3 regions of the Sutcliffiella cohnii genome follow, and region 3 is predicted to be linked to each of the others. Evidence: a T-box and tRNA genes for the amino acid it is inferred to sense, from the RefSeq annotation. Region 3 holds a T-box; the other regions hold tRNA genes.
What was found. The T-box of region 3 lies ahead of serS (serine--tRNA ligase). A T-box ahead of a tRNA ligase gene usually reads a tRNA of that ligase, here a tRNA-Ser.

Region 1 (10,073 bases), 210 kb from region 3:
TCTCTGGATCAAAGCTTACTTACAGCTCCCCAAAGCATATCGGTGTTAGTCCCGTCCTTCATCGGCTCCTAGTGCCAAGGCATCCACCGTGCGCCCTTAATAACTTAACCGTCGACAAATGATAAGCGTCGCATCTCTTCGTCAGCTTCCTTCGCTCACGTCCTCATGTACGCTTTTGTACACTCCGGCGCTCGCTCAGTCGCTTCCTCGACCTGCTCGCTTCTAATTTGTCTTAGTATTCAACCTAAAATTAGGTTTCGTTGATAACAGCGAATTGTTATCATTAGAAAATTACTAAGATGAACGATACTTGTGAATGTATCTTGATTACTTATATTATCTAGTTTTCAAAGAACATGGCTACTGACTTCAATCACATCGTGATTAGCTTCGTAGCTTAACCTTCATGCTACTCTTGCTGCTTAAGGAATCCATCATCGTGGATTTCACTTGCAGACGCAAGCGCAATATTAATAGAGAGAATGATCTCTCAAAACTAAACAAAACAATGAGCGTGATTTTCCTTAGAAAGGAGGTGATCCAGCCGCACCTTCCGATACGGCTACCTTGTTACGACTTCACCCCAATCATCTGTCCCACCTTAGGCGGCTGGCTCCAAAAGGTTACCCCACCGACTTCGGGTGTTACAAACTCTCGTGGTGTGACGGGCGGTGTGTACAAGGCCCGGGAACGTATTCACCGCGGCATGCTGATCCGCGATTACTAGCGATTCCGGCTTCATGTAGGCGAGTTGCAGCCTACAATCCGAACTGAGAACGGTTTTATGGGATTGGCTCGACCTCGCGGTTTTGCTGCCCTTTGTACCGTCCATTGTAGCACGTGTGTAGCCCAGGTCATAAGGGGCATGATGATTTGACGTCATCCCCACCTTCCTCCGGTTTGTCACCGGCAGTCTCCTTAGAGTGCCCAACTAAATGCTGGCAACTAAGAACAAGGGTTGCGCTCGTTGCGGGACTTAACCCAACATCTCACGACACGAGCTGACGACAACCATGCACCACCTGTCACTCTGTCCCCCGAAGGGGAACGCTCTATCTCTAGAGGTGGCAGAGGATGTCAAGACCTGGTAAGGTTCTTCGCGTTGCTTCGAATTAAACCACATGCTCCACCGCTTGTGCGGGCCCCCGTCAATTCCTTTGAGTTTCAGTCTTGCGACCGTACTCCCCAGGCGGAGTGCTTAATGCGTTAGCTGCAGCACTAAAGGGCGGAAACCCTCTAACACTTAGCACTCATCGTTTACGGCGTGGACTACCAGGGTATCTAATCCTGTTTGCTCCCCACGCTTTCGCGCCTCAGCGTCAGTTACAGACCAGAGAGTCGCCTTCGCCACTGGTGTTCCTCCACATCTCTACGCATTTCACCGCTACACGTGGAATTCCACTCTCCTCTTCTGCACTCAAGTCTCCCAGTTTCCAATGACCCTCCACGGTTGAGCCGTGGGCTTTCACATCAGACTTAAGAAACCGCCTGCGCGCGCTTTACGCCCAATAATTCCGGACAACGCTTGCCACCTACGTATTACCGCGGCTGCTGGCACGTAGTTAGCCGTGGCTTTCTGGTTAGGTACCGTCAAGGTGCGAGCAGTTACTCTCGCACTTGTTCTTCCCTAACAACAGAGCTTTACGACCCGAAGGCCTTCATCGCTCACGCGGCGTTGCTCCATCAGACTTTCGTCCATTGTGGAAGATTCCCTACTGCTGCCTCCCGTAGGAGTCTGGGCCGTGTCTCAGTCCCAGTGTGGCCGATCACCCTCTCAGGTCGGCTACGCATCGTTGCCTTGGTGAGCCGTTACCTCACCAACTAGCTAATGCGCCGCGGGCCCATCTGTAAGTGTTAGCCGAAACCAACTTTCAATATAGTACCAGGAGGTACTATATATTATCCGGTATTAGCTCCGGTTTCCCGAAGTTATCCCAGTCTTACAGGCAGGTTGCCCACGTGTTACTCACCCGTCCGCCGCTAACTTCTTTAAAGCAAGCTCTAAAGAAGTTCGCTCGACTTGCATGTATTAGGCACGCCGCCAGCGTTCGTCCTGAGCCAGGATCAAACTCTCCGTAGAGTATTTGATTGCTCAAAATGTTGCTGACTTATCGTCAATTTATTGTTTTGTCGATTTTAAAAACCGACTTGCACGCTATTGTTTTGTTTAGTTTTCAAAGAACATTTTATTGGAGCGGGTGATGGGAATCGAACCCACGACATCAGCTTGGAAGGCTGAGGTTTTACCATTAAACTACACCCGCTAAATTATATTTCAAATCGGGAAGACAGGATTTGAACCTGCGACCCCTTGGTCCCAAACCAAGTGCTCTACCAAGCTGAGCTACTTCCCGTCTACTATTTTAAAAATAATGGCGCGCCCGAGAGGACTCGAACCCCTAACCTTTTGATCCGTAGTCAAACGCTCTATCCAATTGAGCTACGGGCGCTCGTTTTAGCGACTTATCTATAATATCATTTCGTTTTTACTAAGTCAACACTTTTTTTATTTTATTTCTTTCGATGCGGTCGAGAAGACTCGAACTTCCACGGGATTACCTCCCACTAGGCCCTCAACCTAGCGCGTCTGCCATTCCGCCACGACCGCTCAAAAATACGATGGTGCGGGTGAAGGGACTCGAACCCCCACGTCAAAGACACTAGATCCTAAGTCTAGCGCGTCTGCCAATTCCGCCACACCCGCTTTTATAAGTTGGCTGGGCTAGCTGGATTCGAACCAACGCATGACGGAGTCAAAGTCCGTTGCCTTACCGCTTGGCTATAGCCCATAAATATTATAGTGGCGGTCCCGACGGGAATCGAACCCGCGATCTCCTGCGTGACAGGCAGGCATGTTAACCGCTACACCACGGGACCTCTTGTTATAATAACTTTTTTAAATAAAGATTGGTTGCGGGGGCAGGATTTGAACCTACGACCTTCGGGTTATGAGCCCGACGAGCTACCGGACTGCTCCACCCCGCGACGATAAAATAGGTCACAATTCCACGCTTCCAAACCGTTTTACCGGACTGTCGCTTCCTCTTCTGGTAGTTCTGAGAAGTTGAATGCGTTGGGGCAACCTTTAGCGTATTCGTTGAATTATTTCTCACCACTACATGACGGGACCCCTAAAACACAAAAACTTCTTTAGGGATAGAAATGGGAGGCAAAACTTTTGTTCTGCATCCCATTTTCCTTAATATGACCCGTACGGGATTCGAACCCGTGTTACCGCCGTGAAAGGGCGGTGTCTTAACCGCTTGACCAACGGGCCAAACATATGATGGCGGAGAAGGAGGGATTTGAACCCTCGCGCCGCTTACACGACCTACACCCTTAGCAGGGGCGCCTCTTCAGCCACTTGAGTACTTCTCCGTATGGCTCCACCAGTAGGATTCGAACCTACGACCCTTCGGTTAACAGCCGAATGCTCTACCGCTGAGCTATGGTGGAATAATAATTATATTTACTTTTACGAGAAACGATTTCAGTTAAGCCGAATGTCCTCGTCTCAGGAAGCCTAATCAAGTAGCGGCTCGCCGAGTACAACTCGCAGTAATCTCATCGAAGCAATTGCTCGTTGCTCTACCGCTGAGCTATGGTGGAATAGTGAACCATTTGTCCAAAACATTATGAGTCGGACAAGTTTTATTTTACTTTCACTTCTTTAAAATGTCAAGGCTATTCAAGATAGGAATTTTTCCTAATTTTCCGAAGTGCCTTAGCTTTTGTGAGAAGCGACCTTGATAATTTATCACATCTGAAAACAGAAGTCAATATTTTATTTTTCTTGTAATCTCCCTTTACACTTCCCGCATACGTAACGGTTAATATCAACCTTTCTTCTCCTTCTATATTGTAATCCACAGCCAGTACATTCATAGTGTCGATAGCTGCCAGTTGTACGCTTTTGCTTCAACCCTTCTATCGGTTGGCAAAACCTTGGTGCCCCCACTTTTTTTAGAAGTACTTTGAAATCTTGATCCCTATGTTGATAGCCTTTTCCTTGAATATGCAAATGATAATGGCAAAGTTCATGTTTTATTATTCCAATGAGTTCATCCAGTCCGAACTCTTCATAATACTTTATGTTTAATTCTATGTCGTTTGTATGCGTTAAGTACCTTCCACCTGTTGTTCGCAGCCGATGATTAAAGTAAGCTCTATTTACGAACGGCCTTTGGAAGTATTCCAATGAAAGTTCTTCTACTAACATCTGTACTTTTTGATCATCCATAACAATCCCTCACTCGAACCAATACGTAATAAAATGCATAGTATGATAATACCTTAAAAAAAGATAAAGGTGGTATGCATATGCCTACATGGTTTATGAAACAAATGCAACGTGCCTACAAAGAAAAAAATCGATATCAAATAAAGCTTTTAAATCAATGTTGGTATTTTTATTATGAAAAACAAAACACAACAGATATAAAAGAAGACTAGACGAACTAGTCTTCTTCTCTATTTAAACCGTTTGTAGTTCTGGTTGTAACATAGTTAGAGCTACTCGGCCTTTTTTCACATCCACATCTTCTACCCATACAGTAACAATATCTCCTACCGAAACAACATCTAGCGGATGCTTAACATATTGATTACTAAGTTTGGAAATATGCACTAAACCATCCTGTTTAACACCGATATCGACAAAAGCACCAAAATCTACGACGTTTCTTACCGTGCCTTCAAGCTCCATGCCAGGTAATAAATCTTCTAATTGAAGTACATCTTGTTTTAATATCGGTTTAGGCATATCATCCCTCGGATCTCTTTCTGGTCGTACTAGAGATTCCATTATATCTCGTAACGTTACTTCACCAATTTCTAATTCTTCCGCCATTTGTTTTACATCTAACTCTTTTATCGCAGCTTGTAATTGTTCCGTTCCTATGTCACTGACCGACAAATTCAGTTTATCCAATAATGTTTTTGTCGCACTGTAGCTTTCAGGGTGAATGCTCGTGCGATCGAGTGGATTTTTCCCATCGATTACTCGTAGGAACCCAATACATTGCTCAAAAGTCTTAGCTCCTAAGCGAGGAATCCCTTTCAATTCTGATCTACTCGTAAAACGTCCTAGTTCCTCACGCTTTTTTACAATATTCGTTGCGACCGTTTTAGATAATCCAGATACATATTGCAATAGCGAGGTAGATGCGGTATTAACATTCACACCAACTTGGTTAACAACCGTTTCGACGACAAAGTTTAACGACTCTGCTAATCGTTTTTGTGTTACATCATGCTGATATTGACCAACCCCAACTGATTTCGGATCAATTTTTACTAATTCAGCTAAAGGGTCTTGAAGTCTACGAGCGATCGAAGCTGCACTTCTTTCCTCTACTTGTAGGTCAGGGAACTCTTCACGGGCCAATTCCGAAGCAGAATAAACACTTGCTCCTGCTTCATTTACAATTAAGTAGAAAGTGGATAGTCCATTATCTTTTAACACCTCTGCAACAAGCTGTTCTGTTTCTCTCGATGCCGTACCATTTCCTACCGCAATTACTTCGACATTATATTTTGTTATTACTTTTATCATTTCATCTTTTGCTTGTTGACGTTTATTTACGGGTGCATGCGGATAAACAACTCCTATATGCAGTAACTTTCCAGTTGCATCAACAACAGCAAGCTTACACCCTGTCCGGTAGGCAGGGTCTACACCTAGTACAACTTTGTCTTTTAATGGTGGTTGTAATAGAAGCTTCCTTAAGTTTTCGGAAAATATATGTATCGCCTGCTCTTCCCCTTTTTCCGTTAACTCTTTTCTAATTTCCCGTTCAATTGCTGGTTCAATTAACCTTTTATAACTATCTTCCATTGCTTCCTTCACAATGAACGCAGCTGCAGAACTTGAATTTTTGACAACTCGTTTTTCTAAAAAAGTATGTATTTTATCAACAGGAGCCTTTATCGAAACTTTTAAAATTTCTTCTTTTTCTCCACGATTTAAAGCTAAAATGCGGTGAGGTAAAATTTTTCCCACCGGTTCTTCATACTCATAATAAATGGTATATACTCCACGTTCATCTTTTTCTTCATCTTTTACAGATGACGTAATAACACCTTGTTTATATGTAATATCACGAATCCATTGACGGAAAGACGCATCATCTGAGACAACTTCCGCGATAATATCTTTTGCTCCTTGGATGACTTCTTCGACTTCTCTCACTTCTTTTTCTTCTGAAAGGAATTTAGAAGCTTCCTCTTCCACCTTTACGTTTAGAGGAAATGTAAGTAACCAATTAGCGAATGGCTCTAGTCCTTTTTCTTTCGCTACAGTTGCTTTTGTTCTTCGTTTCTGTTTATACGGTCTGTATAGGTCTTCTACTTGCTGAAGTTTGTCGGATTTCATTATTTGAATTTTTAACTCTTCCGTAAGCTTCCCTTGCTCTTCTATAAGACGAAGTACTTCTTCTTTTCTTTTCTCAATATTTTGCAAGTACTGCCATTTCTCAAAAATATTTCGAATTTGCACTTCATCTAACGAACCTGTTTGTTCTTTTCTATATCTAGCTATGAAAGGGACTGTATTGCCTTCCTCAATCAAATCAATAACTTTTTTTACTTGCCCTTTTGGAATTTGTATTTCATGAGATAGCTTTTGTAACAATTGCTGTTCTTTTTCATTCCATTCCAATCTACTAACCTCCTAGTCAATCCTTCTACATTCATCATATCAAAATCTTTCTAAAACAACAAAAGAGCATATGATACAAACATTGCCGTTAATGTTGATTAATCATATTCATGATCGCTGCTTGTCCTAGGCATAACAACAAAAATTTATAGGTTCCTAAAACGAAGAAAAAGGCTAACAAATCGTTAGCCACTATAAAAATTCTCCCGATATAATCGTTACGTCATCTTCCCCTTCATTTGAGTGATACTTTACTAGTTTCATCAGTAAGGAAGGGGGTAACATTCCTTTTAAGTAATTTCGAACAGAAGGTATCTCAATTCCATCAGAGTATATAAAGAATCTAGTACCTGCTTCGTAAACATAAGAATGTGTTTTCATTTTCAATGGTTTACCGGACATGTAGCCTTTAACCGGTAACGGATAAATTAATTTTTCATCAGGTGGATATAAAAAAAAGCGAATATTTCCGATACAGCTATATTCCAGTTTCTCCTCTTCGTAATACACTTTAAGTATAGAGACAGCCGCTCCTCTTTTTAACCGTAAACTTTTGTTGCATTCTTCCATAATGGTGGCGACATTTTCGTTTTCATATTCCCTCGCCACTTCAACTACTGATTTAGATGATTCGTAAGCATATTCACCACTACCTAGCCCATCAGCTACTACACATATGAAAAAGTCATTCGTAGCGTTAATGTAGTAACTATCTCCACAATAATATTTACCATTTTTCGCATTTTGATATGCACTCACTTGTACATGACGATGTGTTAGTTGTTCGATCATGTTAAAATCTCCGAATCTAATTGTTCTTTCCCTATTGCCTTTTTCAGTTTTTCTAAAGCTTTTCTCTGTAGTCTAGAAACGTGCATTTGGGAAATACCGAGGCGATCACCCGTTTCTTTTTGACTTAAGTTTTCAAAAAAGATACATTCAATAATTTGACGTTCTCTTTCTGATAAAACAAAAAAGGCTTTCTTAAGTAACAGTCGTTGGTCTACTTTTTCATATCCATCTTCCGTTGAGCCAACTACATCCAATATCGTTACTGTACTACCGTCAGAATCCGCTTCAATGGCGTTATCAACCGATAACGTTTGATAGTTTTGCCCCATTTCCATAGCTTCTAACACTTCTTCTTCCGAAACCTCTAAAAACTCAGCTATTTCTACTACTTTCGGCGACCTTTGGAATTTTGTCGTTAATTCCTCAACCGCCACTTTTATACGGGGACCAATCTCTTTAATTCTTCTGGGCACATGTACGCTCCAGGTTTTATCTCGCAGGAACCTTTTTATCTCTCCGATAATAGTAGGAACTGCAAATGCTTCAAAACTTCTTCCAAAACTCGCATCATAACGCTTCATCGCCCCTAGAAGCCCTATCATACCAACTTGGGATAAATCTTCATGGAACGCTTTACCTTTTGAATATTTCCTCGCAAGCGATTCCACAAGCGGTTTATAGTGCTCCACTAATTGTAGTTGGGCCTCTTTACATTCATTTTGTTGATATTGGAGTAGTAGCTGGTCAACATCTAGTTTATTGGGCTGAGACTTTTTCTTCATCCCATTCCACCTGCTCTCCTTGTAGATACTTTGTCATGAACACCGTTACGCCTTGATTATTGTGCACTTTGACGGTGTCCATTAGCGTTTCGATTAGGAATAGTCCTAAACCTCCTTCAGGCAAAGTTTCCACAGGGTGGGTTTTTGAGATTGGACCTAATTCATTTTTGATTTCTTCAAAATTAAAGCTTTGGCCATTATCCGCAACAACTAACTCTAGACGATTAGAATAAACACCGAATCCAATACGAATATTCCCACTTTCTTCACCCTGATAAGCGTGGTCCACTACATTCGTACAAGCTTCACTTATTGCAATTTTCATGTCTTCTATTTCATCATAGGAAAATCCCATGCGATTTGCGATTCCAGAGAGGGATAACCGAATGACTCCCACGTATTCTGGTTTAGCTGGGTATACCATCTCAATATAATCGTACGTGCGATTCATCTTTTCCTGCACCACCTTGAACTTATTTTACTTTCATAATTCCAGCTAATCCTGTTATATCAAATAATCTTTTTAAACGAGGAGATAAACCTGTTAGCACGAACTCTCCCTCGTTTTCTTTAACTAATTTAAAAAAACCTACAAACATCCCTAAACCGGTGCTGTCCATATAACTAACTTCAGATAAATCAAAAACAATTTTGCCTTTAAATTCATGTAATATAGGACTTACACTTTCCTTAATTTTCGGAACAGTAAACGCATCTATTTCACCAGTTAAGAAAACGGTCGTTTGTTCGTTTTCGGTATTAATCTGGATATCCATATTCATCATCTCACCCCATTAAAAAAGTAGTCATCTATTGTATAAAAGGTTATTACTACCCATTGTTTTCGAGACTAGCTCACTCACTACTGTTTTAATACCCGTTTTTATTCTTATTAAACACTTCTTTTTAAAATGATTAGTGTAAAATCATCCCGTAATGAAAAGTGTTGTAATTTCTCTAACTTTTTAAAAACTGTTTCCGCTATTTGTTGAGGATGTTCTTCGATACTTTCTTGAATCATTTGAGTAATAAGGTCAATTTCAATAAATCCTTCTTCCGTTCTACACTCCGTAACACCGTCTGAATATAGCACTACCATATCATTCTTTTGGATTTGTTTTTCATATTGAACATACTTAGCCTTAGGGTCTACCCCTAGTACAATACCTCTTGCTTCAATTTCAACAAACTCACCTGCATTCGAATCGTAATACAAAGGTGGCTCATGCCCCGCAGATGAATATGTAAATAGATGGTTATTCAAGTCATACATTCCATAGAACATCGTAATAAACATACTTGCATCTATATTTTGCTCAACTACTCTATTTAAGTTACTAAGTATATATACAGGATCCTTACTAGTATCAGATACACTGTCCATCGCATACTTAATCATCGACATACACATTGCTGCTGGTATCCCTTTTCCTATAACATCCGCAATCGCAACACCGAAAGAATGTTCATCTTGTAAAAAGTGAAAATAATCACCGCTCATCTTTTTTGCAGGAACACTAACTACACCAATTTCTACCTCAGGTAAATTAGGGATTTTCGTCTCTAAAATTGTCTGCTGCACTCTTGCTGCTATGTCAATTTCCGTTTGCAATTCTTGCTGTCTATCTATTAAACTTTGATGACCACGATACGCTATGCCGTACCCTATCATTACTTCTAATAAGAAATCTAACGAATGAAGTATATCATCTGCTATTTCAGGTGAAAGGTCCTGTAGCATCGATTTATGTACACTAATTATTTCATCTGGGGAAATTTTTTCAGCTAATAATTTTCTACTAAATTCTTGACCTCTATATAAGACTTCCTCCGATTGGTCT
Region 2 (10,073 bases), 1.1 Mb from region 3:
ATGAAATATTAAAAGGTTTAACTGAACCAGATGCTGAAGAAGAGGTACTAATTGATCGGGCTGAATATATTGAACCAAATACAATTGAAATTGTAATTAATAATAAAGAGGGAGAATCATTAGAGAATACATTTCAAGCAGTTTTTTTAGATACGTTTATCCGACAGTTTTACAAGCATTCAGAACTATATAAGGAAGAAGAACCTCGAATTCGAATAGTGGATCTTGATGAGGTTGTAGTAGCTGAAAATACAGAACCTATTAACTTCGATGAAGAAGAAAATGCAAACACTGAAGAGGGTAACTAACAAAAAAAGGCTGTCCTTATGTACGGACAGCCTCAATATATATTTACACTAGCTTATTTGCGAAAATAGCAAAAATCATTGCTAAAGTAAAGCTAAAAATAACTCCTTCTCCTCTTACTTTCCCCTTTTTTTCAAATAATTTTATTCCCTCAAAATATGCGTATAAGAATAATCCAACAGAAGACATTAAGGCTACAATCATTGCTACATTTTTTACTAGATCCATTTTGGAACCTCCTATTAAATTTGTTATGCATAGTAGAGCATATGATAGAGGAATAAAAATAATTCTAGTAATTATTAAAAAAATATAGATTAAAGTTAAACGTTCTATTAACATAGGGATATTAAAACTAGTCCTTTGTAGTTCTACTAAATATAAAATACTAATCCGTACTAATGACAATATACTAATTTAATCGTTTCAGTGTACTTTGAAAAAAATATTAAAAAAGGTATTGCAAAATAATTTTCAACATGATATATTATTACTTGTCGCCGCGAGATGGCGCGAAAATAAAAGAAAAAAATAACTACTTGACGAATTGAAGACAAGTTGTTATTATAAGAAAGTCGCTTCTGAAGCGAAAATGTTCTTTGAAAACTAAACAAAACAATAGCGTGCAAGTCGGTTTTTTAAAATCGACAAAACAATAAATTGACGATAAGTCAGCAAACATTTTGAGCAATCAAATACTCTACGGAGAGTTTGATCCTGGCTCAGGACGAACGCTGGCGGCGTGCCTAATACATGCAAGTCGAGCGAACTTCTTTAGAGCTTGCTTTAAAGAAGTTAGCGGCGGACGGGTGAGTAACACGTGGGCAACCTGCCTGTAAGACTGGGATAACTTCGGGAAACCGGAGCTAATACCGGATAATATATAGTACCTCCTGGTACTATATTGAAAGATGGTTTCGGCTATCACTTACAGATGGGCCCGCGGCGCATTAGCTAGTTGGTGAGGTAACGGCTCACCAAGGCAACGATGCGTAGCCGACCTGAGAGGGTGATCGGCCACACTGGGACTGAGACACGGCCCAGACTCCTACGGGAGGCAGCAGTAGGGAATCTTCCACAATGGACGAAAGTCTGATGGAGCAACGCCGCGTGAGCGATGAAGGCCTTCGGGTCGTAAAGCTCTGTTGTTAGGGAAGAACAAGTGCGAGAGTAACTGCTCGCACCTTGACGGTACCTAACCAGAAAGCCACGGCTAACTACGTGCCAGCAGCCGCGGTAATACGTAGGTGGCAAGCGTTGTCCGGAATTATTGGGCGTAAAGCGCGCGCAGGCGGTTTCTTAAGTCTGATGTGAAAGCCCACGGCTCAACCGTGGAGGGTCATTGGAAACTGGGAGACTTGAGTGCAGAAGAGGAGAGTGGAATTCCACGTGTAGCGGTGAAATGCGTAGAGATGTGGAGGAACACCAGTGGCGAAGGCGACTCTCTGGTCTGTAACTGACGCTGAGGCGCGAAAGCGTGGGGAGCAAACAGGATTAGATACCCTGGTAGTCCACGCCGTAAACGATGAGTGCTAAGTGTTAGAGGGTTTCCGCCCTTTAGTGCTGCAGCTAACGCATTAAGCACTCCGCCTGGGGAGTACGGTCGCAAGACTGAAACTCAAAGGAATTGACGGGGGCCCGCACAAGCGGTGGAGCATGTGGTTTAATTCGAAGCAACGCGAAGAACCTTACCAGGTCTTGACATCCTCTGCCACCTCTAGAGATAGAGCGTTCCCCTTCGGGGGACAGAGTGACAGGTGGTGCATGGTTGTCGTCAGCTCGTGTCGTGAGATGTTGGGTTAAGTCCCGCAACGAGCGCAACCCTTGTTCTTAGTTGCCAGCATTTAGTTGGGCACTCTAAGGAGACTGCCGGTGACAAACCGGAGGAAGGTGGGGATGACGTCAAATCATCATGCCCCTTATGACCTGGGCTACACACGTGCTACAATGGACGGTACAAAGGGCAGCAAAACCGCGAGGTCGAGCCAATCCCATAAAACCGTTCTCAGTTCGGATTGTAGGCTGCAACTCGCCTACATGAAGCCGGAATCGCTAGTAATCGCGGATCAGCATGCCGCGGTGAATACGTTCCCGGGCCTTGTACACACCGCCCGTCACACCACGAGAGTTTGTAACACCCGAAGTCGGTGGGGTAACCTTTTGGAGCCAGCCGCCTAAGGTGGGACAGATGATTGGGGTGAAGTCGTAACAAGGTAGCCGTATCGGAAGGTGCGGCTGGATCACCTCCTTTCTAAGGAAAATCACGCTCATTGTTTTGTTTAGTTTTGAGAGATCATTCTCTCGTTCTATATTGGAAGAACTAAAGCGAGGAACCGTGCTAAAAGGTATTGTTGCTTATTTCTAACCTTTATTTGTTCTTTGAAAACTAGATAATATAAGTAATCAAGATACATTCACAAGTATCGTTCATCTTAGTAATTTTCTAATGATAACAATTCGCTGTTATCAACGAAACCTAATTTTGGGTTGAATACTAAGACAAATTAGAAGCGAGCAGGTTGAGGAAGCGACTGAGCGAGCGCCGGAGTGTACAAAAGCGTACATGAGGACGTGAGCGAAGGAAGCTGACTAGAGAAGCCGAAGCTTATCATTTGTCGACGGTTAAGTTATTAAGGGCGCACGGTGGATGCCTTGGCACTAGGAGCCGATGAAGGACGGGACTAACACCGATATGCTTTGGGGAGCTGTAAGTAAGCTTTGATCCAGAGATTTCCGAATGGGGAAACCCACTACTCGTAATGGAGTAGTATCCTTACCTGAATACATAGGGTATGGAAGGCAGACCCGGGGAACTGAAACATCTAAGTACCCGGAGGAAGAGAAAGCAAACGCGATTTCCTGAGTAGCGGCGAGCGAAACGGAATTAGCCCAAACCAAGAGGCTTGCCTCTTGGGGTTGTAGGACACTCTATACGGAGTTACAAAAGAACGGGGTAAACGAAGCGACCTGGAAAGGTCTGTCATAGAAGGTAAAAACCCTGTAGTTGAAACCTCGTTCTCTCTTGAGTGGATCCTGAGTACGGCGGGACACGAGAAATCCCGTCGGAAGCTGGGAGGACCATCTCCCAAGGCTAAATACTCCCTAGTGACCGATAGTGAACCAGTACCGTGAGGGAAAGGTGAAAAGCACCCCGGAAGGGGAGTGAAAAGATCCTGAAACCGTGTGCCTACAAGTAGTTAGAGCCCGTTAATGGGTGATAGCGTGCCTTTTGTAGAATGAACCGGCGAGTTACGATTACGTGCAAGGTTAAGTTGATGAGACGGAGCCGTAGCGAAAGCGAGTCTGAATAGGGCGTCATAGTACGTGGTCGTAGACCCGAAACCAGGTGATCTACCCATGTCCAGGGTGAAGTTCAGGTAACACTGAATGGAGGCCCGAACCCACGCACGTTGAAAAGTGCGGGGATGAGGTGTGGGTAGCGGAGAAATTCCAATCGAACCTGGAGATAGCTGGTTCTCTCCGAAATAGCTTTAGGGCTAGCCTTGAGTAAAGAGTCTTGGAGGTAGAGCACTGATTGGACTAGGGGTCCTCATCGGATTACCGAATTCAGTCAAACTCCGAATGCCAAAGACTTGTTTCTCAGGAGTCAGACTGCGAGTGATAAGATCCGTAGTCAAGAGGGAAACAGCCCAGACCGCCAGCTAAGGTCCCAAAGTATACGTTAAGTGGAAAAGGATGTGGAGTTGCTTAGACAACCAGGATGTTGGCTTAGAAGCAGCCACCATTTAAAGAGTGCGTAATAGCTCACTGGTCGAGTGACTCTGCGCCGAAAATGTACCGGGGCTAAACGTATCACCGAAGCTGCGGACTGTTCTTACGAACAGTGGTAGGAGAGCGTTCTAAGGGCGTTGAAGCTAGACCGTAAGGACTGGTGGAGCGCTTAGAAGTGAGAATGCCGGTATGAGTAGCGAAAGAAGGGTGAGAATCCCTTCCACCGAATGCCTAAGGTTTCCTGAGGAAGGCTCGTCCGCTCAGGGTTAGTCGGGACCTAAGCCGAGGCCGAAAGGCGTAGGCGATGGATAACAGGTTGATATTCCTGTACCACCTCATTCCGTTTGAGCGATGGAGGGACGCAGGAGGATAGGGTAAGCGCACTGTTGGATATGTGCGTCCAAGCAGTTAGGCTGGATAAGTAGGCAAATCCGCTTATCCTAAAGGCTGAGCTGTGATGGCGAGGGAAATATAGTACCGAAGTTCCTGATTCCACACTGCCAAGAAAAGCTTCTAGCGAGGAATATGGTGCCCGTACCGCAAACCGACACAGGTAGGCGAGGAGAGAATCCTAAGGTGAGCGAGAGAACTCTGGTTAAGGAACTCGGCAAAATGACCCCGTAACTTCGGGAGAAGGGGTGCTCTGTTAGGGTGTTAAAGCCCGAGAGAGCCGCAGTGAATAGGCCCAGGCGACTGTTTAGCAAAAACACAGGTCTCTGCGAAGCCGTAAGGCGAAGTATAGGGGCTGACGCCTGCCCGGTGCTGGAAGGTTAAGGGGAAAGGTTAGCGCTTTGGCGCGAAGCTTTGAACCGAAGCCCCAGTAAACGGCGGCCGTAACTATAACGGTCCTAAGGTAGCGAAATTCCTTGTCGGGTAAGTTCCGACCCGCACGAAAGGCGTAACGATCTGGGCACTGTCTCAACCAGAGACTCGGTGAAATTATAGTACCTGTGAAGATGCAGGTTACCCGCGACAGGACGGAAAGACCCCGTGGAGCTTTACTGTAGCCTGATATTGAATTTTGGTACAGCTTGTACAGGATAGGTAGGAGCCTGAGAAGCCGGAGCGCTAGCTTCGGTGGAGGCGTCGGTGGGATACTACCCTGGCTGTATTGAAATTCTAACCCGCGAGCCTTATCGGCTCGGGAGACAGTGTCAGGTGGGCAGTTTGACTGGGGCGGTCGCCTCCTAAAGAGTAACGGAGGCGCCCAAAGGTTCCCTCAGAATGGTTGAAAATCATTCGTAGAGTGTAAAGGCACAAGGGAGCTTGACTGCGAGACCTACAAGTCGAGCAGGGACGAAAGTCGGGCTTAGTGATCCGGTGGTTCCGCATGGAAGGGCCATCGCTCAACGGATAAAAGCTACCCCGGGGATAACAGGCTTATCTCCCCCAAGAGTCCACATCGACGGGGAGGTTTGGCACCTCGATGTCGGCTCATCGCATCCTGGGGCTGTAGTCGGTCCCAAGGGTTGGGCTGTTCGCCCATTAAAGCGGTACGCGAGCTGGGTTCAGAACGTCGTGAGACAGTTCGGTCCCTATCCGTCGTGGGCGTAGGAAATTTGAGAAGAGCTGTCCTTAGTACGAGAGGACCGGGATGGACGCACCGCTGGTGTACCAGTTGTCTTGCCAAAGGCATAGCTGGGTAGCTACGTGCGGACGGGATAAGTGCTGAAAGCATCTAAGCATGAAGCCCCCCTCAAGATGAGATTTCCTTTAGCATTATGCTAGTAAGATCCCTGAAAGATGATCAGGTTGATAGGTTCGAGGTGGAAGCGTGGCGACACGTGTAGCTGACGAATACTAATCGATCGAGGACTTAACCAATGTATATGAACGATACGAACTATCTTGATGAAAATATTATCTAGTTTTGAAAGAATAAAAAAACACTTGATTTTTTATGAAAAGTGAATATAATTATTCTTGTCACTTAATAATAGTCTGGTAATGATGGCGAAGAGGTCACACCCGTTCCCATACCGAACACGGAAGTTAAGCTCTTCAGCGCCGATGGTAGTTGGGGGCTGTCCCCCTGCGAGAGTAGGACGTTGCCAGGCTGTTATAACGGAGGATTAGCTCAGCTGGGAGAGCACCTGCCTTACAAGCAGGGGGTCGGCGGTTCGATCCCGTCATCCTCCACCATTATTATTTAACTAAACTAAATATGCCGGTGTAGCTCAGTTGGTAGAGCACGATCGAATACGCTTCGAAGGAATCACTTCAGCGCACAAATCGAGCTGCTACTTGAATAATCTTTCTGAGATTTGGGTGACGGCTATTAAAAAGAAGTAATAGTTTTAAATGCAAATTATATATGCCGGTGTAGCTCAGTTGGTAGAGCAACTGACTTGTAATCAGTAGGTCGTGGGTTCGACTCCTATCGCCGGCACCATTTATTAAGTGCCATTAGCTCAGTCGGTAGAGCACGTCGGAATTTGCTACGAAGCATAAGCTTCAGCGTACATGCCGAGCTGCTACTTGAATTAACATCCTGAGGCATGGACGTCTAAAGGAAACACTTCTTCGAATAGTATCATGCTTACAGTTGTATTAGACTTTAGGCAGAATAATAATTAAGTGCCATTAGCTCAGTCGGTAGAGCATCTGACTTTTAATCAGAGGGTCGAAGGTTCGAGTCCTTCATGGCACACCATCTACGCGGGTGTGGCGGAATTGGCAGACGCGCTAGACTTAGGATCTAGTGTCTTTGACGTGGGGGTTCGAGTCCCTTCACCCGCATAAGTAAATATTAGCGGAAGTAGTTCAGTGGTAGAACACCACCTTGCCAAGGTGGGGGTCGCGGGTTCGAATCCCGTCTTCCGCTCCACGAAAGTTGCCGGGGTGGCGGAACTGGCAGACGCACAGGACTTAAAATCCTGCGGTAGGTGACTACCGTACCGGTTCGATTCCGGTCCTCGGCACCATTTTTAAAAATAAGAATAGCGCCCGTAGCTCAATTGGATAGAGCGTTTGACTACGGATCAAAAGGTTAGGGGTTCGAGTCCTCTCGGGCGCGCCATTCACGGGAAGTAGCTCAGCTTGGTAGAGCACTTGGTTTGGGACCAAGGGGTCGCAGGTTCAAATCCTGTCTTCCCGACCAGATAACATTTTAATTGATTTAACTCATGGGGCCTTAGCTCAGCTGGGAGAGCGCCTGCCTTGCACGCAGGAGGTCAGCGGTTCGATCCCGCTAGGCTCCACTTATCTTTAATAAAATACTTTGGCGGTGTAGCTCAGCTGGCTAGAGCGTACGGTTCATACCCGTGAGGTCGTGGGTTCGACTCCCTCCGCCGCTACCAAAGGACCTTTAGCTCAGTTGGTTAGAGCAGACGGCTCATAACCGTCCGGTCGTAGGTTCGAGTCCTACAAGGTCCACCATGTATCATTCATAATTCGGAGGAATACCCAAGTCCGGCTGAAGGGATCGGTCTTGAAAACCGACAGGGGTGTTAAAGCCCGCGGGGGTTCGAATCCCTCTTCCTCCGCCATATTATATTTATCATTCAAGAAATTATATCGTTCGAATGATGAAAAATGGCTACTTTAGAAAAAGAATATGTAGTAATTTTTATCGTCGCGGGGTGGAGCAGTCCGGTAGCTCGTCGGGCTCATAACCCGAAGGTCGCAGGTTCAAATCCTGTCCCCGCAACCAGGTCCCGTGGTGTAGCGGTTAACATGCCTGCCTGTCACGCAGGAGATCGCGGGTTCGATTCCCGTCGGGACCGCCATTATAAAAATTAATATTTAGGCTCGGTAGCTCAATCGGTAGAGCAACGAGCAAAGCATCATCGAAATTACTACGAGTTGTACTCGTCGAGAGGCTTCTTGAATAATCTTCCTGAGACGAGGACAATGGATACGAAAGACAAAGTTTAGGCCCGAAAATATTAAATGGCTCGGTAGCTCAGTCGGTAGAGCAATGGACTGAAAATCCATGTGTCGGCGGTTCGATTCCGTCCCGAGCCACCATTTTAATTATTATTATAAATCTTAAATGCCGGTGTAGCTCAGTTGGTAGAGCAACTGACTTGTAATCAGTAGGTCGTGGGTTCGACTCCTATCGCCGGCACCATCAATATTATTAGTACATTACCATGGCGGTTGTGGCGAAGTGGTTAACGCACCAGATTGTGGCTCTGGCACTCGTGGGTTCGATTCCCATCAATCGCCCTTTATGCGGGTGTAGTTTAATGGTAAAACCTCAGCCTTCCAAGCTGATGTCGTGGGTTCGATTCCCATCACCCGCTCCATTTAGGGGCCTATAGCTCAGCTGGTTAGAGCGCACGCCTGATAAGCGTGAGGTCGATGGTTCGAGTCCATTTAGGCCCACCATATTTTATTCCACCATAGCTCAGCGGTAGAGCAACGAGCAAAGCTTCATAGAATAACTGCGAGTTGTACTCGTCGAGCAGCATCTTGAATTAGCTTTCTGAGACGAGGACATTCGGCTATATGAAATCTAGTTCGTAAAAGAAAATAATATTTCTATTCCACCATAGCTCAGCGGTAGAGCATTCGGCTGTTAACCGAAGGGTCGTAGGTTCGAATCCTACTGGTGGAGCCATTTGGAGAAGTACTCAAGTGGCTGAAGAGGCGCCCCTGCTAAGGGTGTAGGTCGGGTAACCGGCGCGAGGGTTCAAATCCCTCCTTCTCCGCCAGCTATATGAAATTTGGCCCGTTGGTCAAGCGGTTAAGACACCGCCCTTTCACGGCGGTAACACGGGTTCGAATCCCGTACGGGTCATCTAAACAGTAGTCTATAAGACTACTGTTTTTTCTTTTGCTAGGAAACTAAAAAAATTGTAACTTTGTAGTGAACAGTATAACCTATTTGTCTCTTCTAGGACGAGCGCATAAACCAACTGCAAATTTTCTGTTACGTCCATATGACATAGCAACTCGAATTATCCTAGTTACCACTGCATTTCGTTTCCTCTTTCCCTTTGTTTAAAATGGTTGATTCTATCCATATTTCTATAGTTTGTTATAATAAATATAGTTACACAACTAGATCGACATCTTACTCTTTTAAGTAGGAAGTGAATTTAAGATGTTACCTTTTAATCTATCAAAACAGCTAGAACTCTCCGAAATTAATATGGTTACCTCACGATTACGTGCCCTTCAACAAATATCTAATAACGAATTAGGTGTAAATATTACTCAATTTGGCAATGCAACTGCCTTTTCAATTAATGGTATACCTGGTCCAGCTTACAATACAGTGAAAGGATTAACAGATGCAGAAGAACATCTTTTAGATGAAATCTTTTTCCATTATGCCGCGAAAAAAATTCCAATACAACTAGAGATAGTACCTGGACATGTAAGCTCACGACTGTTATCCAAACTTCCAAACTACGGAGTTTCTCACAAAGATTTTCATACTACATTGTTTAGTTCTGGGTCAAAGCCAACTATTCATAAGTTAAATAGCCATGTAAACATTACTGAATTAACCGTTGAACAGTTTCATCTATATGGAGAAATTTATGTAAAAGCTTTTAACATGCCAACTTCTTTTAAAGAAGCAGTAAGTGGAAACAACATAATATTGCATGGTTTAGAAGGTTGGAAATTCTATTTGGCCACTATTGAAGAAAAGCCAGTCGGAGTAGGAGTATTACATATACATCATCATGTTGCAACTTTAGCTGTAGCCGCTACACTTCCAGAAAAGCGTGATAAGGGTATACATACTAGCTTAATATATGAACGCATATATGATGCTTTAGGTAGTGGTGCTCAATTAATATGTGGACAAGCTAAGTATGGAAGTGTTAGCCATTATAATATGCACAAGTTGGGCTTACAAGTAGCTTATACGAAAGCTCTATGGTCCTAATATAAAAATAATGTACTATCCTTCCATCTAAGTATCGTTTGGAGAAAGTATAAGATAATACAACACCTAACATTTATACAAGAATCTTAATTTTATGGTTTACTTTTATATATAGTATGTAAATGCAAAAAGCTCGTTTATTACGAGCTTTTTTTTTGCAAGTAAATTAAGAAAATGGTGGCATTAAGTT
Region 3 (9,556 bases):
TTGATAGGTTCGAGGTGGAAGCGTGGCGACACGTGTAGCTGACGAATACTAATCGATCGAGGACTTAACCAATTTAAATGAACGATATGAACGATCTTGATGAAAATATATTATCTAGTTTTGAAAGAACAATTCTTTCAACTAAATATGTCTGGTGATGAAGGCGAAGAGGTCACACCCGTTCCCATACCGAACACGGAAGTTAAGCTCTTCAGCGCCGATGGTAGTTGGGGGCTGTCCCCCTGTGAGAGTAGGACGTCGCCAGGCAGAAGAAAAAACGGTTAGTGCTAATAGGCGCTGACCGTTTTTTAGTTTGTTCGGTATGGGAACGACCGAAGGTCGAAAAGTAAATAATATTGGATTGAATAGAAAAATAGAACAGTACATCCCCGATGGCGTCGGAGAAGCGAGAAGATCGAGGAAGCGAAGGCCGTGAGGACCGGAGTGTACGTTTGCGAGGGTACATGAGGACCGGAGCGGCAGAGCTGACGAAGAGATTCGAAGCTTATCGGGCGCCAACGGCGAACACGGAAGTTAAGCTCTTCGGTGCCGATGGTAGTTGGGGGCTGTCCCCCTGTGAGAGTAGGACGTCGCCAGGCAGAAGAAAAAACGGTTTTGTGCTAATAGGCGCTGACCGTTTTTTTGTTTGTTCGGTATGGGAACGACCGAAGGTCGAAAAGTAAATAATATTAAAATGGAATAGAAAATAAAACAGTACACTCCCGATGGTGCCAGAGAAGCGAGAAGATCGAGGAAGCGAAGGCCGTGAGGACCGGAGTGTACGTTTGCGAGGGTACATGAGGACCGGAGCGGCAGAGCTGACGAAGAGATTCGAAGCTTATCGGGCGCCAACGGCGAACACGGAAGTTAAGCTCTTCGGTGCCGATGGTAGTTGGGGGCTGTCCCCCTGCGAGAGTGGGACGTCGCCAGGCAAAAGAAAAAACGGTTAGTGCTAATAGGTGCTGACCGTTTTTTTGTTGTCTAGTTCCAGGCGTTAGCGGCTAACAAACTTCCCATTCTGTCCGTACGATAAGTCAACATCGGTTCATGCTAACGCATTCACCGTGTTTCCTTTATCTCCTACCAGAATAGTCCAGTTTGTACGCCGCTGATCGAACGCCTTCCACTTTTCTACTTTGTTCGGTATAGGGACGATCGGAAGGAAGGTAAATAATATTGGAATTGTAAAAAGAAATAGTAAAATAAACCCCGATGGCGTCAGAAAGGAGAGAAGGCCGTGAGAACCGGAGCGGCAGAGCTGACTAGGGAGAACATGAAACTTCATCGGGAGCCATGGAGACACAGAAGGTAAGCTCTTAGGTGTCGGATACTGTATCCCTATGATAATAGAATATTGCCGGACAAGAGAAAAAATGGTTTAGCGCTTTTAAACGCTGAACCATTTTAAAATTATTGTAAAGGGAATAAAAAAGTAAAAAACTTGTTAATCATAAAAAACTCTTATTGTAAGTCGTAGCCAATAAAAATAATCATGTTACATTAAAACGGCAAGTAAGCATTGACATTGACCTAAAATGTCCCCTTTACTCACTAAATGATGAAGATGAATTCCATTTAAACACAATCAAATTGTTTCTTTATAAATTCATAAAGAATATAAGGAATTTTTTCCTCAGTAATGTGTAGAAAGTTTGTAATATACGTTAAATCACTGCTATGAAACGTGTGTATTAACTCACCCCACCATTCTGTTTCGTAACGGCAAACCATACTTAAATTATATAAAACTAAATAATGAATGAGCGTATCGGAAAGCTCCCATAACAATTGCTTATTCTTAGGAAAGTAAATGGATTCATTTGAAAAATTAATATATAGTGGGGCTGAATTTATAATACGTATCTCTCCTGTGAAAATAAAGACCTTTTCTGCCTCACTACCAGCTTTAAATTGCAAAGGTGTATTATGTTCTACATATTGTACGAACCTATCATGTGTCATTTTATAGTGATCTAATATAGTTGCTGGTATCTCATACTGCTCACTGTTAAGAGTACCTATTTTATAAAAAGGTGAAGATTTTTCAATGTATCGGAATGGAAGTTCTAACTCAGGGACAGAAGAAAGAAGTTGCTTCATCGTGTATTTTGTACCTTCCAGTTGTTTCACATGAAACATTTTGTCGGAAAAGTGCGTAAAAAGTCCGTTTTTTTGAATTTTTACTTCGTCTTGTAGGAAAGAATAACCTTGTTTCTTTCTTTTTCTCGTTGAAACACCATGTGCTAATACTGATGTTGTTTCAGGATATAAAGGGTCAACAGTTAATAAACAAGCTTTTAATAGTTGAATCATTCCATAAAAGAGTAGTACTGGTCGGATAGATAAAGGAGCTGTTTTAGCTGATTGATAATACGTTAATCCGTGTTCAATAAAATAAATAAAACTATAAACATTTTCGTAGCTTTTTTGCTCCGCTTGCTGAATGTTTTTCTTTTTATAGCAATTAAACAAGTTTGACTGCACTACATCCGTTGATTGAAATGATTGGTAAAGAAGGGCAATATCGGTTTTCATTTTAGTATTCTCCTTAAAGATAATTTATCTGAAAAATCTAACATATCCTGTTGTCCTTGACAGTATTTTAACCAGTTGTTAATCTACTAATAATATTTTTTCCTATAAAGGGGGATTTTTTGTCATGTGGGAACGTAAATTCGAAAAAGAAGGCTTAACGTTTGATGATGTTTTATTAGTGCCGGCAAAGTCAGAGGTACTTCCAAGAGATGTCGATTTATCTGTACAATTATCAGATACTTTAAAGTTAAACATTCCAATTATTAGTGCTGGTATGGATACTGTAACAGAAGCACAAATGGCAATTGCGATGGCTAGACAAGGTGGTTTAGGTATAATCCATAAAAATATGTCAATTGAGCAGCAATCGGAGCAAGTAGATAAAGTTAAGCGATCTGAGCGCGGAGTTATTACTAATCCATTTTATTTAACACCAGATCATCAAGTATATGATGCAGAACATTTAATGGGTAAATATAGAATTTCTGGTGTTCCAATCGTAAATAATGACGAAGAGCAAAAATTAGTTGGAATTCTTACGAACAGAGATTTGCGTTTTATTCAAGACTTCTCCATTAAAATAAGTGATGTCATGACAAAAGAAAATTTAGTAACAGCCCCAGTAGGAACGACTTTAGAAGAGGCGGAAAAGGTTTTACAAAAATATAAAATTGAAAAGCTTCCGTTAGTAGATGAAGACGGAGTATTAAAAGGGTTAATAACGATTAAAGATATCGAAAAAGTAATTGAATTTCCGCACTCAGCAAAAGATGAGCAAGGTAGATTAATTGTTGGTGCTGCTGTTGGTGTTACAGGAGATACGATGCTACGAGTTGAAAAACTAGTTGCAGCAGGCGTTGATGTTATCGTAGTAGATACTGCTCATGGACATTCACAAGGTGTACTAAGTACTGTTTCAAAAATTCGCGAACAATATCCTGACTTAAATATTATTGCAGGAAATGTTGCTACTGGAGAAGCGACTAGGGCATTAATTGAAGCGGGTGCAAATATCATTAAAGTTGGTATCGGACCTGGGTCTATTTGTACAACTCGTGTTGTTGCTGGTGTCGGAGTACCTCAAATTACTGCCGTGTATGATTGTGCTACGGAGGCGAGGAAATTTGGAGTACCTATTATTGCTGATGGTGGGATAAAGTACTCTGGAGATATCGTGAAAGCACTAGCTGCTGGAGGCCATGTAGTTATGTTAGGTAGTATGTTAGCTGGAACAACGGAAAGTCCAGGTGAAACAGAAATCTATCAAGGAAGAAGATTTAAAGTATATCGTGGTATGGGCTCCATTGCCGCTATGGAAAAAGGTAGTAAAGACCGATATTTCCAAGAAGATAATAAAAAGTTTGTACCTGAAGGGATTGAAGGAAGAATCCCTTATAAAGGGCCGGTTCATGAAACAATTTACCAACTAATAGGTGGAATCAGATCTGGTATGGGATACTGTGGAACTGCTGATTTACAAGCTTTAAGGGAAAATTCCCAATTCATAAAAATGACAGGTGCTGGATTAAGAGAAAGCCATCCACATGATGTTCAAATTACTAAAGAAGCACCTAACTATTCTGTAACATAATAAATTAGGACTTTAGTCTAAAATAGACAGGTGAAGACTTACAAATCTTTCCCTGTCTATTTTTTTTGATAACTTTATGTTAAAATAACACCTATGTGAAAAAAAAGATGGAGGTTTAAAAACGTGAAAAAAATAAGCTATTTACACAAATTGTTTGTAAGTTTAATAACAATAGCTTTACTAACAACTGCTGTTACGATTCCTGCAAATGCAGAAGAGGTTGATACGTTAAATATAAATGCTAGCGCAGCTATTTTAATAGATTTTGAAACTGGCAAAGTTTTATATGATAAAAATGCTGATACACTGCTTCCTGTTGCAAGTATGACTAAAATGATGACAGAGTATCTTTTATTAGAAGCAATTCACGATGGAAAACTAGCATGGGATGATGAATATGAAGTAAGTGAGGTAGTTTATCATATATCTCAACAATACCCAGCTTTATCAAATGTTCCACTTAGAAGAGACGGAGTATATAGTGTAAGGGAACTTTATGAAGCGATGGCAATTTATTCAGCAAATGGAGCGACAATTGCATTAGCTGAAATGGTTGCAGGTTCTGAGACGAATTTCGTACGAATGATGAATGAAAAAGCTGGAGAGCTTGGATTAGAAGATTACGAATTCATTAACTCGACAGGTTTAAATAATGAAGATATGGGTGGTTATCATCCAGAAGGAACGGCTCCTGATGCTGAAACAAGATTATCTGCACGTGCTACTGCAAAGTTAGCCTACCATCTAATTCATGATTTCCCGGAAATATTAGAAACTGCAAGTATTCCGAAAAAGGTTTTCAGAGAAGGTACTAGCGACGCTATTGACATGCCTAACTGGAACTGGATGGTTTCAACGGAAAGATACGCATTTAATAAAGATGGCGCTGTAGTTGATGGACTTAAAACTGGAAGTACGTTAAATGCTGGTTATTGTTTTACTGGAACGGTAGAACATAATGGTAAAAGATTAATTACTGTAGTTATGAATGCAACAAAGGATGAGAGTAATACGGAGCAATTACCACCTCAAGCATTCCGTTTTTTAGAAACTGCTAGAATGTTTAGCTATGGTTTAGATAATTTTAATTTAGTTGAGTTGTTCCCTGAAGGATATCAACCGGAAGAAACTACATTACCTGTAATTAAAGGGAAAGATAAAGAAGTTGAGATTGCTACAGTAGAACCATTAAATATGATGGTGAAACGTGGGGAAGAAGAACAATTTGAACCAGTTTTCGTAATAAATGAAGAACTATTAAATGAAAATGGTGAATTAATCGCACCGATAGAAAAAGGAACGAAAATAGGATATTTCACTGTTGAATATACTGGTGGACAAGACTTAGGGTATCTTTATGATGATGGGTCAGTTGGAACAGTAGACGTAGTAACTGTGGCAGATGTACAAAAAGCAAACTGGTTCGTACTTGTTATGAGAGGAATTGGAGGCTTCTTTGGAGATATCTGGTCTAGTGTAGCTAGTACCGTTAAAGGATGGTTCTAAAATCCTCTAGAAAAAGCTATTTAAAGGGAGTAAATACTTCCTTAAATAGCTTTTTTCTATAAAGTGAATGAAACATATTTTAAAAGAGGCGATTAATTACGAACGTTACAAGACGTAATTTTACTTATTGAATGAGTTTGTTTTTATTTATATAGAAATATATTAGGATTTTTATAAAAATTAAGGTAAAATAAAGAACAGAATGAAAACAATTAGGACAACACTGTCCAAATAATATCAATATACATAGAGGGGGATTTTAAAATGAGTCAAAAAGGAACAGAACGTGTAAAACGTGGTATGGCTGAAATGCAAAAAGGCGGCGTTATTATGGACGTTGTTAATGCAGAACAAGCTAAAATTGCAGAAGAAGCTGGTGCTGTAGCTGTAATGGCATTAGAAAGAGTACCTGCAGACATTAGAGCAGCAGGTGGAGTAGCTAGAATGGCAGATCCAACAATTGTTGAGGATGTAATGAATGCTGTTTCTATTCCAGTAATGGCAAAAGCTCGAATTGGTCATATTGTAGAGGCAAAAGTGTTAGAGGCAATGGGTGTTGACTACATCGATGAGAGTGAAGTGTTAACTCCAGCTGACGAAGAATACCATTTAGATAAACGTCCATACACAGTTCCGTTTGTATGTGGTTGCCGTGATTTAGGAGAAGCAGCTCGTCGTATTGGAGAAGGAGCTTCGATGCTTCGTACAAAAGGTGAGCCAGGAACAGGTAATATCGTTGAAGCTGTTCGTCATATTCGTAAAGTAAATGCACAAGTAAGAAAAGTAGTTCATATGAGTGAAGACGAAATTATGACAGAAGCAAAATTATTAGGTGCACCATTTGAATTATTATTAGAAATTAAACGTCTTGGGCGTTTACCGGTAGTTAACTTTGCAGCTGGTGGAGTTGCTACTCCTGCAGATGCTGCATTAATGATGCAATTAGGAGCAGATGGTGTTTTCGTAGGATCTGGAATTTTCAAATCAGACAACCCTGCTAAATTCGCACGTGCTATTGTAGAAGCAACGACTCATTATCAAGACTATGAATTAATTGCTCATCTTTCTAAAGGTCTAGGAAGCGCAATGAAAGGTATCGAGATTTCTACACTACTACCAGAAAACCGCATGCAAGATCGCGGCTGGTAATACGAAAAGCGGAGGGCGCTCGCTTATCGGCGACAAGCACAAGACAAGCGCTGTAGAAGGGCGCTTTTTGCCCTTCGGAAGTGATTGACTTGTGACCTCGAGCCGATAGCGCCCAGAGCTAGACAATACGAAAAGCGGAGGGCGCTCGCTTATCGGCGACAAGCACAAGACAAGCGCTGTAGAAGGGCGCTTTTTGCCCTTCGGAAGTGATTGACTTGTGACCTCGAGCCGATAGCGCCCAGAGCTAGACAATACGAAAAGCGGAGGGCGCTCGCTTATCGGCGACAAGCACAAGACAAGCGCTGTAGAAGGGCGCTTTTTGCCCTTCGGAAGTGATTGACTTGTGACCTCGAGCCGATAGCGCCCAGAGCTAGACAATAAGAAAAGCGAAGGCGGCCAGTTTTAGCCGCCTTTACATCAAACAAACAATATATGCAATTTATGTACTCAACGTGTAACAAAGGAGTTTTTATTAATGGTGAAAATAGGAGTACTTGGACTACAAGGAGCTGTTCGTGAGCATATACGATCTGTAGAAGCATCTGGTGCAGAAGCGGTCGTTATCAAAAAAGCAGAACAGTTACAAGAAGTAGATGGACTTATCATGCCAGGTGGGGAAAGTACGACCATGCGTCGTTTAATTGATAAATATCAATTTATGGAACCACTTAAACAGTTTGCACAATCCGGAAAACCAATGTTTGGTACATGCGCTGGTTTAATACTATTAGCTAAAAACATTGTAGGTTACTCAGAACCACATATAGGCGTTATGGACGTAACGGTAGAGCGTAACTCTTTCGGACGCCAAGTAGATAGCTTTGAAGCAGAATTAACGATTGCTGGTATTGCTAATGATTTCGTTGGAGTTTTCATTCGTGCACCTCACATAGTTGAAGTAGGGGAAAACGTTGAAGTACTATGTAAACATAACGGGAGAATTGTAGCCGCAAAACAGGACCAATTTCTTGGTTGTTCGTTTCATCCAGAATTAACAGAAGATCACCGTATTACACAATACTTTGTTAACATGGTGAAAGAATCAAAAGTAAATTAATGAATAAAACTATTGCAAGTAAGTTAAACTTATAGTAAATTATTCGTTAATAACAAAATATCATTACAGCGTTGATAGGAAATAGTAACAAGATCTTTATTCTAAGAGAGCTGGTGGTTGGTGCAAACCAGTGAATAAACCTTGTGAATCCATCCTTGAGCAAAAGTCCGAACTACTATTAGGCTAGTTAAGTAAGACTTTTCGGTTAAAAAGCCGTTATCAAATGGAGTGGAAAGGAAGGTGTTTTTCCTTTCAACAAGGGTGGCAACACGGGTATTAGACTCTCGTCCCTATTTAGGGGACGGGAGTTTTTTGTATTTTTTTAAAAAAAGGAGGAAAAAATTATGTTGGATCTAAAATTTTTAAGAGATAACTTCGAGGATGTAAAGAATAAATTACAGCACCGTGGAGAAGATTTATCGGATTTAAATCAGTTTGAAGACCTAGATGTTAGACGACGTCAGTTATTATCTGAGACAGAACTGTTGAAAAGTAAGCGTAATGAAGTATCACAGCAAATAGCTGTGTTAAAGAGAGAGAAGAAAGATGCAGAGCAGTTTATTAAAGAAATGCGAGAAGTAGGAGATAAGGTTAAGGCGCTTGATGAAGAATTAAAAGGAGTAGAAGAAAAGTTAGAGCTTTTATTATTATCTATCCCAAATATCCCTCATGAATCTGTTCCTGTTGGAGAAACGGAAGATGATAATGTAGAAGTTAGAAAATGGGGAGAGTTACCGAGCTTTTCTTTTGAACCTAAGCCTCATTGGGATATTGCTGATGAATTAGAAATATTAGATTTTGAACGCGCAGGAAAAGTAACTGGAAGTCGCTTCGTATTTTACCGTGGTTTAGGAGCTCGATTAGAAAGAGCGTTATTTAATTTTATGTTAGATTTACATGTAGATGAACACGGATATACAGAAGTATTACCACCATATATGGTTAACCGTGCTAGTATGACAGGTACAGGGCAGTTACCTAAGTTTGAAGAAGATGCTTTTTTAATTGAAAGCGAAGATTATTTTTTAATTCCAACTGCGGAAGTACCGATTACCAATATACACAGAGATGAAATTTTAACAGGTGAGCAACTACCTATTAACTATGCTGCATTTAGTGCATGTTTCCGTTCTGAAGCAGGGTCAGCTGGACGCGATACGAGAGGATTAATTCGTCAGCATCAATTTAATAAGGTAGAGTTAGTGAAATTTGTTAGGCCAGAGGATTCTTATGAAGAATTAGAAAAATTAACTGGTAATGCAGAAAAAGTATTACAGTTACTTGGACTACCATATCGAGTGATGAGCATGTGTACTGGAGATCTTGGATTTACAGCTGCTAAAAAATATGATATTGAAGTATGGATTCCTAGCTACGGTACATACCGGGAAATTTCTTCTTGCAGTAACTTTGAAGCATTCCAAGCTAGAAGGGCAAACATCCGTTTCCGTAGAGAGAAAAATGGAAAACCAGAGCATGTACACACATTGAATGGTTCTGGATTAGCAATAGGACGTACTGTCGCTGCAATTATTGAAAATTATCAGCAGGAAGATGGTAGTATTTTAATTCCGGAAGTATTGCGCCCATATATGGGAAATAAAGAATATATTACGAAATAGTGAACAAAATAAAAGGTAGGGGAAATCCCTACTTTTTGTTTTGTTATTTTGTTGACAACCTATTTCTAAATATGATATATTACTTCTTGTCGATAC

Region 1: it has a tRNA-Ser gene. The T-box ahead of serS (serine--tRNA ligase) is inferred to sense a tRNA for this amino acid. The anticodon was not compared.
Region 2: it has a tRNA-Ser gene. The T-box ahead of serS (serine--tRNA ligase) is inferred to sense a tRNA for this amino acid. The anticodon was not compared.

What each region holds. Positions count from the first base shown of each region.
Region 1 is NZ_CP018866.1:4,818,663-4,828,735, reverse strand. It holds rRNA gene BC6307_RS24300 (23S ribosomal RNA) at 1-110, opposite strand, end outside; rRNA gene BC6307_RS24295 (16S ribosomal RNA) at 529-2,080, opposite strand; tRNA gene BC6307_RS24290 (tRNA-Gly) at 2,191-2,264, opposite strand; tRNA gene BC6307_RS24285 (tRNA-Pro) at 2,281-2,354, opposite strand; tRNA gene BC6307_RS24280 (tRNA-Arg) at 2,374-2,450, opposite strand; tRNA gene BC6307_RS24275 (tRNA-Leu) at 2,525-2,608, opposite strand; tRNA gene BC6307_RS24270 (tRNA-Leu) at 2,621-2,704, opposite strand; tRNA gene BC6307_RS24265 (tRNA-Gln) at 2,715-2,789, opposite strand; tRNA gene BC6307_RS24260 (tRNA-Asp) at 2,802-2,877, opposite strand; tRNA gene BC6307_RS24255 (tRNA-Met) at 2,909-2,985, opposite strand; tRNA gene BC6307_RS24250 (tRNA-Glu) at 3,206-3,277, opposite strand; tRNA gene BC6307_RS24245 (tRNA-Ser) at 3,288-3,378, opposite strand; tRNA gene BC6307_RS24240 (tRNA-Asn) at 3,382-3,456, opposite strand; gene BC6307_RS24235 (SprT family protein) at 3,785-4,240, opposite strand; gene cmpA (cortex morphogenetic protein CmpA) at 4,321-4,452, shown strand; gene BC6307_RS24225 (Tex family protein) at 4,475-6,658, opposite strand; gene BC6307_RS24220 (PP2C family serine/threonine-protein phosphatase) at 6,851-7,450, opposite strand; gene sigB (RNA polymerase sigma factor SigB) at 7,447-8,232, opposite strand; gene rsbW (anti-sigma B factor RsbW) at 8,207-8,683, opposite strand; gene BC6307_RS24205 (STAS domain-containing protein) at 8,706-9,014, opposite strand; gene BC6307_RS24200 (PP2C family protein-serine/threonine phosphatase) at 9,125-10,073, opposite strand, start outside.
Region 2 is NZ_CP018866.1:3,547,269-3,557,341, reverse strand. It holds gene BC6307_RS17830 (hypothetical protein) at 1-308, shown strand, start outside; gene BC6307_RS17825 (hypothetical protein) at 352-534, opposite strand; rRNA gene BC6307_RS17820 (16S ribosomal RNA) at 1,006-2,557, shown strand; rRNA gene BC6307_RS17815 (23S ribosomal RNA) at 2,927-5,862, shown strand; rRNA gene rrf (5S ribosomal RNA) at 5,979-6,095, shown strand; tRNA gene BC6307_RS17805 (tRNA-Val) at 6,105-6,180, shown strand; tRNA gene BC6307_RS17800 (tRNA-Thr) at 6,355-6,430, shown strand; tRNA gene BC6307_RS17795 (tRNA-Lys) at 6,616-6,691, shown strand; tRNA gene BC6307_RS17790 (tRNA-Leu) at 6,697-6,777, shown strand; tRNA gene BC6307_RS17785 (tRNA-Gly) at 6,791-6,865, shown strand; tRNA gene BC6307_RS17780 (tRNA-Leu) at 6,874-6,962, shown strand; tRNA gene BC6307_RS17775 (tRNA-Arg) at 6,981-7,057, shown strand; tRNA gene BC6307_RS17770 (tRNA-Pro) at 7,062-7,138, shown strand; tRNA gene BC6307_RS17765 (tRNA-Ala) at 7,166-7,238, shown strand; tRNA gene BC6307_RS17760 (tRNA-Met) at 7,261-7,337, shown strand; tRNA gene BC6307_RS17755 (tRNA-Ile) at 7,340-7,416, shown strand; tRNA gene BC6307_RS17750 (tRNA-Ser) at 7,434-7,526, shown strand; tRNA gene BC6307_RS17745 (tRNA-Met) at 7,614-7,690, shown strand; tRNA gene BC6307_RS17740 (tRNA-Asp) at 7,691-7,766, shown strand; tRNA gene BC6307_RS17735 (tRNA-Phe) at 7,932-8,007, shown strand; tRNA gene BC6307_RS17730 (tRNA-Thr) at 8,035-8,110, shown strand; tRNA gene BC6307_RS17725 (tRNA-His) at 8,136-8,208, shown strand; tRNA gene BC6307_RS17720 (tRNA-Gly) at 8,215-8,288, shown strand; tRNA gene BC6307_RS17715 (tRNA-Ile) at 8,294-8,370, shown strand; tRNA gene BC6307_RS17710 (tRNA-Asn) at 8,528-8,602, shown strand; tRNA gene BC6307_RS17705 (tRNA-Ser) at 8,606-8,696, shown strand; tRNA gene BC6307_RS17700 (tRNA-Glu) at 8,711-8,782, shown strand; gene BC6307_RS17695 (GNAT family protein) at 9,089-9,883, shown strand.
Region 3 is NZ_CP018866.1:4,611,313-4,620,868, forward strand. It holds rRNA gene BC6307_RS23030 (23S ribosomal RNA) at 1-72, shown strand, start outside; rRNA gene rrf (5S ribosomal RNA) at 151-267, shown strand; gene BC6307_RS23045 (YaaC family protein) at 1,576-2,535, opposite strand; gene guaB (IMP dehydrogenase) at 2,660-4,126, shown strand; gene BC6307_RS23055 (D-alanyl-D-alanine carboxypeptidase family protein) at 4,250-5,632, shown strand; gene pdxS (pyridoxal 5'-phosphate synthase lyase subunit PdxS) at 5,897-6,781, shown strand; gene pdxT (pyridoxal 5'-phosphate synthase glutaminase subunit PdxT) at 7,257-7,838, shown strand; T-box leader at 7,901-8,133, shown strand; gene serS (serine--tRNA ligase) at 8,183-9,460, shown strand.